2 regions of the Pseudomonas sp. FW306-02-D09B genome follow, and region 2 is predicted to be linked to the other one. Evidence: predicted binding sites of a transcription regulator. Region 2 holds the regulator's gene; the other holds the start of a gene.

Region 1 (3,412 bases), on a different contig from region 2:
TTCCACCACGGGGCATTGACCATACTTCGTGGTCGCTCCCCCTCCGGCAACAGGTGTGGAACATCCTGCAACCGGATCCACGGCTGGTTGTTCCAGTGCAGCAAGCTCAGTGACATTTCCGGCCAGTTCAGCAGGCTCAGTATCGGGCGTTCGGCTGTGGTGGGTTGCTGGGCGTCTCTAAGGGCTGGAACCACGTCGTGGGTCAGCCATTCGCGCAGGCCCCGGTATTCGGGGCAGTAGTGATAAACCAGCAGCGCGTAAACGCCTGATTCGCTGATCAGCAGCGTATGTTCTATGCAGCCGTGAATATGCATTGTCACGGTTTGGTGTTGATCAGGGTCGAGTTTGCGTAGCGCGCGTTCGTCGAGGAACAGCCGAAGCAATCGACCGAGGTCGCGGGCACTGAACCAAGGCTGGTTTTCCAGCAGCAGGGCGTGGAGGTGGAGTTTGTGGCGGGTGAAGACGTGAGGGATCAGGTAGGCGTCATTGCTATTCATCGATACAGCTCCTTTTGCTTAAGGGGCTGCCAGTAATCGTCGCCAAACGATTAGGTGGCAGCTGTACGCGGGTTGGCGAACCGGAGCAAAAGGAACCCGGCAGACCCGAAGATCTCCCACGCACAGCCGCCATGACTCGAGTCGACGGACAGGAAGAGTCCACCATCGGATGGTCGTCGTGCACCTTAAGCTTTCCGGGTCGCCAAACCCAGTGCTGAACATTCAGCTGAAGTGAGCTTAGAAACCGGGGCTGTGCGGCGCAATCGGAAAGCGGTGGTGTTTTTGTAGGACTCAGCCTGGAAGTAGAGCTGAATCCTAATTGCTGGAAGGTCGTTCCGACCTTATCGCGGGCAAGCCACGCTCCCACAGGGGATTTGTGGGGTCATTCAGTCGGTGGATTCAGCTTGGCTTCCAGCTCGGCGACTTTTGCCTCAAGGCTCTCAAGGCGTGCCCGGGTGCGTGCCAGGACGACCATCTGACTGTCGAATTCTTCCCGGCTCACTAGATCAAGCTTGCTGAAGCCGCTTTGCAGCAGGGCTTTGAACTGGCTTTCGATTTCGCTTTTTGGCAGCGGGGTTTCGCCGCTGAACAGGCGGGAGGCGGTGCCGCTCAGGGCATCGAGGAAGTCTTTGGGTGCGAGCATGAGAAACGTCCTGGAAACAATGGCCGGCAGTGTATCACGCAGTGTCTATAGTCATTGGCGCGGGCACGAATGCACGCTTTTCGCGCATGTTGCCGGGCGTTCGCGCACTGTTGTTGTGCGTATCGCCGGCGGTGATGGGGCATTGGTGCCTGTGGCAGCGGCCAAGGGATTGAAATCAATAGGTTTTCACGAGATGGCAAGCTTTCTGCTTAGTCCCTTGTGACCCATGCACTGATGCAGTCGCTGTGACGAATGCAGTGCGACAGGCGGAGCGGGGAGTTTCGTCAGGAACGGTTAACTGGCGTCGGTCGGGCGAGTAGGGCCGACGATGCGTTACAAAGCCAGGCACTGCGCTTAGACTTGAGTCGGGTTTGTTTTCCTGGGGCAAGTCCACCAATTCGGGAGAGAGTTTTCATGAAGCTAGTCACTGCCATCATCAAGCCGTTCAAACTGGACGATGTACGCGAGTCGTTGTCCGAGATCGGCGTGCAGGGCATTACCGTCACTGAGGTCAAAGGCTTCGGTCGGCAGAAGGGGCATACCGAGCTGTATCGCGGGGCGGAATACGTGGTCGATTTCCTGCCCAAGGTGAAGATCGATGTCGCCATTGACGACAAGGATCTGGACCGGGTTATCGAGGCGATAACCAAGGCGGCCAACACCGGCAAGATTGGTGACGGCAAGATTTTCGTGGTCAATCTGGAACAGGCTATTCGCATCCGTACCGGCGAAACCGATACCGACGCAATCTAAGCCGCCAAACCCAACGCCCCAGGAGAAAACAAAATGACTCTGCGTAAATTCGCAGGGCTAGGAGCCCTGTTGTCCATCGTAATGCCCGGCCTGGCCATGGCGGCAGATCCGGTGGCTCCTCCAGTCCTCAATTCCGGCGATACCGCCTGGATGTTGACCTCTACTGCCCTCGTGCTGTTCATGACCATTCCAGGCCTCGCGCTGTTCTACGGCGGCATGGTTCGTTCCAAAAACGTTCTCTCATTGATGATGCAGTGCTTCGCCATTACCGGCCTGGTCACCATCCTGTGGTTCCTCTATGGCTACAGCATGGCGTTTGACACCACGGGTATGGAAGCCAACGTCGTCAACCTCAATTCCTTTGTCGGCAGCTTCGCCAAGGCTTTCCTTGCCGGCATCACGCCCGCCAGTATTACTGGTCCTACAGCGCTGTTCCCCGAGGCGGTGTTTGTCACCTATCAGATGACCTTCGCCATCATCACCCCGGCGCTGATCGTCGGTGCTTTCGCTGAGCGGATGAAGTTCTCCGCAATGCTGGTGTTCATGGGCATCTGGTTCACCGTGGTTTACGCGCCGATTGCGCACATGGTCTGGAGTGGTCCGGGTTCGCTGTTGGGCGACTGGGGCGTGCTCGACTTCGCGGGCGGCACCGTGGTCCACATCAACGCCGGTGTTGCAGGTCTGGTGGCGTGCCTGGTATTGGGCAAGCGCAAAGGCTTCCCGACCACTCCGATGGCTCCGCACAACCTCGGTTACACCCTGATGGGCGCCGCGATGTTGTGGGTGGGCTGGTTCGGTTTCAACGCAGGTTCCGCCGCAGCGGCCAATGGCACTGCCGGTATGGCCATGCTGGTAACTCAGATTGCTACCGCCGCAGCGGCCCTGGGCTGGATGTTCGCCGAGTGGCTGACCCACGGCAAACCTAGCGCGCTGGGTATCGCTTCGGGCGTGGTTGCCGGTCTGGTTGCGATCACTCCGGCTGCGGGTACCGTTGGCCCGATGGGCTCGATGATCATCGGTCTGGCAGCGGGCGTGGTGTGCTTCTTCTGCGCCACGACCCTGAAACGCAAACTGGGTTACGACGATTCCCTCGACGCCTTCGGCGTGCATGGCATCGGCGGTATTCTCGGCGCGATCCTCACGGGTGTATTCGCAGCTCCGTCACTGGGTGGCTTCGGCACCGTGACCGACATCGCGGCACAAGTCTGGATTCAGTGCAAAGGCGTGGGCTTCACGGTGATCTACACCGCGATCGCCACGTTCATCATCCTCAAGGTGCTCGACGCCGTCATGGGGCTGCGCATTACCGAGGAAGAAGAGTCGGTGGGCATCGATCTGGCGCTTCACAACGAGCGCGGCTACAACATGTAAGCAAGCGCATAAAAATTTGCCCGGCTTGCCGGGCATTTTTTTGTCTGGATTTTTTCTCTGAAAGTACGGCTGAAAGGTTTTTTCGCACACGTTTAGTGGTGTTTGTGACGAGTGTTTTTCCGCGGCCAATGGCTTACATGATTGAAGG
Region 2 (3,412 bases):
GGCGAACGTCGCCGTGTGGAAATCGCTCGCGCCCTGGCCACGGCACCGAAATTCATCCTGCTCGACGAACCTTTCGCCGGCGTGGACCCGATTTCGGTGGGCGACATCAAGCAGATCATTCATCACCTCAAAGCCAAGGGTATCGGCGTGCTGATCACGGACCACAACGTTCGTGAAACCCTGGACATCTGCGAAACCGCCTACATCGTCAACGACGGTCAATTGATCGCCGAAGGCGACGCCGAAACCATCCTGGCCAACGACCTGGTCAAGGAAGTGTATCTGGGCCATGAGTTCCGCCTGTAAGCACTGAGGTGTCTGGTCAGTCGCCGGAGCGCTTGCCCCAATAAAACTATACGTATTTATTGTTACAGCGCTCTAGGCAAACACTTCAGTTTCAGGCATATAATTTGCTTATGTTTGGCGCTCCGGCGCCCTGTAGTGGATGGCGCATGTGCGCCGGCGAATAAGGTGTTAAGCCCCTGCCATGAAACCATCGCTAGTCTTGAGAATGGGCCAGCAGCTGACGATGACACCGCAGCTGCAACAGGCCATCCGCCTGCTCCAATTGTCGACCCTGGACCTGCAACAGGAAATCCAGGAGGCACTGGAGTCCAATCCAATGCTCGAACGCCAGGAAGAAGGCGACGACTTCGATAACGCCGACCCGATGGCGGACAATATCGAGCAGAAACCCAACACCGACATCCAGGAACCCTCCTACCAGGAAACCGCGCCGACGGTAGATAACCTCGAGGAAGGCGACTGGAATGAGCGCATCCCTAACGAACTGCCGGTCGACACCGCCTGGGAAGACGTTTACCAGACCAGCGCCAGCAGCCTGCCGAGCAACGATGACGACGAATGGGACTTCACCACTCGCACTTCCGCCGGCGAAAGCCTGCAGAGTCATCTGCTCTGGCAATTGAACCTGGCGCCGATGTCCGACACCGATCGACTGATCGCGGTGACCCTGATCGATTGCATCAACAATCAGGGCTACCTGGACGAAACCCTCGAGGAAATCCTCGAAGCCTTCGATCCGGAACTGGACATCGAGCTCGACGAGATCGAAGCCGTCCTGCATCGCATCCAGCAATTCGAGCCGGCCGGTATCGGCGCACGCAACCTCAGCGAATGCCTGTCGCTGCAACTGCGTCAATTGCCCGCCAAGACCCCTTGGCTGGCTGAGGCCAAGCGCCTCGTCATCGATTACATCGACCTGCTGGGCAGCCGCGACTACAGCCAACTGATGCGCCGCATGAAGCTCAAGGAAGATGAGCTACGCCAGGTCATCGAACTGGTGCAAAGCCTGAATCCGCGTCCAGGCTCGCAAATCGAGTCCAGTGAAGCCGAGTACGTCGTTCCCGACGTCATCGTGCGCAAAGACAACGAGCGCTGGCTGGTGGAGTTGAACCAGGAGTCGGTTCCGCGCCTGCGCGTCAACCCGCAGTACGCCGGCTTTGTCCGCCGCGCCGACACCAGCGCCGACAACACCTTCATGCGCAATCAGTTGCAGGAAGCGCGCTGGTTCATCAAGAGCCTGCAAAGCCGCAACGAAACCCTGATGAAAGTCGCTACCCAGATCGTCGAGCACCAGCGCGGCTTCCTTGAGTACGGCGATGAGGCCATGAAGCCTTTGGTCCTGCATGACATCGCTGAAGCGGTCGGCATGCACGAGTCGACGATTTCACGGGTGACCACGCAAAAATTCATGCATACCCCACGCGGTATTTATGAACTGAAATACTTTTTCTCCAGCCATGTCAGCACCTCTGAAGGCGGCGAATGCTCGTCCACAGCGATCCGCGCGATCATCAAAAAACTGGTTGCAGCGGAAAATCAGAAAAAGCCGTTGAGTGACAGCAAGATCGCTGGTTTACTGGAGGCACAAGGCATTCAGGTGGCCCGCCGCACCGTCGCCAAGTACCGCGAGTCCCTGGGGATCGCGCCTTCGAGCGAACGCAAGCGGTTGATGTGACGGGCTACGCCATAGCGTTCCAGGGTGTGTTCGAAAGCTTTTCGGACACGCTCTAGTGGCAGGCAAGCCAGCCTGCCGCCTTATGCACTGGCAACGAAGGAGAAGCTGTATGCAAGTCAACATCAGTGGACACCAACTGGAAGTGACCGAACCCCTGCGCATCTACATCGGCGAAAAGCTCGACCGATTAGAAAGGCATTTCGACAAGATCACCAATGTGCAGGTCACGTTGACCGTCGAGAAGCTGCTGCAGAAAATCGAAGCCACGCTGCATATCCCCGGTGGAGAAGTGGTCGCCAACGCTGAGCATAACGACATGTATGCCGCGATCGACGCCCTGACCGACAAGCTGGATAAACAACTCAAAAAGCATAAGGAAAAGACCCAGAGCCTCCTCCAGGGCGCGACCGGTCGTTAACACTCCCAACCCATGATCCGACTTGAAAACATCCTGACCCCCGGCCGTTCTTTGGTGAACGTGCCGGGCGGCAGTAAAAAGAAAGCCCTCGAACAAATTGCCAACCTGATCGCCCGCGAAGTGCCGGGTCTGGCCATGCAGGATGTCTTCGAGAGTCTGGTCGCCCGTGAAAAACTCGGCTCCACCGGTTTTGGCAACGGCATCGCCATCCCCCACTGCCGCCTCAAAGGTTGCGAGTCGCCCATCAGTGCCTTGATGCACCTGGACGCTCCTATAGATTTCGACGCCATCGACGGCGCTCCGGTCGACCTGCTATTCGTTCTGCTGGTCCCGCAAGCCGCTACCGATGCGCACCTGGAACTGCTGCGCCAGATCGCCAGCATGCTTGATCGTAAAGAAGTCCGTGATCGCCTGCGCAGCGCAAAAAGTAATGAAGCCTTGTATCAGGTTGTCCTCGACGAGCAGAACGGTCACTAATCATGCGCTTGATCATCGTCAGCGGCCGTTCTGGCTCAGGTAAAAGTACCGCCCTCGATGTACTGGAGGACAACGGTTACTACTGCATCGACAACCTGCCGGCCGGCCTGTTACCGGAACTGGCCGAGCGCGCACTGATTCACACCGAACTGGCGCAACCGCTGGTTGCGGTTTCCATCGATGCGCGCAACCTGCCGAGCCACCTGTCACGCTTCCCGGAACTCCTGGAAGAAGTGCGCAGCCGGCACATTCAATGCGATGTGCTGTACCTGGACGCCGACGAAGAAACCTTGCTCAAGCGTTTCTCGGAAACCCGTCGCCGCCACCCGCTGAGCAGCGCCAACCGCTCGCTGGCCGAAGCCATCGATGACGAAACCAATCTGCTGGGGCCGATTGCCGACCTGGCGGACCTCAAGGTCAACACCACCAATCTGAACCTGTATCAGTTGCGCGATACCATCAAGTTGCGCCTCTTGAACCAGCCAGAGCCGGGCACTGCGTTTCTGGTGGAATCCTTCGGCTTCAAGCGGGGCATG

The links. The regulator sigma-54, encoded in region 2, starts transcription at its own class of promoters, with help from an activator protein. The targets are predictions, from matches to a motif close to ANTGGCATNNANNTTGCTNT.
Region 1: the regulator sigma-54 is predicted to act here: its motif matches at 1,333-1,352, upstream of glnK (P-II family nitrogen regulator).

Annotation. Positions count from the first base shown of each region.
Region 1 covers NZ_JBYSXY010000034.1:6,613-10,024, reverse strand. The annotation lists gene AC3WK5_RS28780 (BRO-N domain-containing protein) at 1-497, opposite strand, end outside; gene AC3WK5_RS28775 (accessory factor UbiK family protein) at 880-1,140, opposite strand; gene glnK (P-II family nitrogen regulator) at 1,555-1,893, shown strand; gene AC3WK5_RS28765 (ammonium transporter) at 1,927-3,264, shown strand.
Region 2 covers NZ_JBYSXY010000018.1:48,456-51,867, forward strand. The annotation lists gene lptB (LPS export ABC transporter ATP-binding protein) at 1-306, shown strand, start outside; gene AC3WK5_RS24655 (RNA polymerase factor sigma-54) at 488-1,981, shown strand; gene hpf (ribosome hibernation-promoting factor, HPF/YfiA family) at 2,091-2,399, shown strand; gene ptsN (PTS IIA-like nitrogen regulatory protein PtsN) at 2,412-2,876, shown strand; gene rapZ (RNase adapter RapZ) at 2,879-3,412, shown strand, end outside.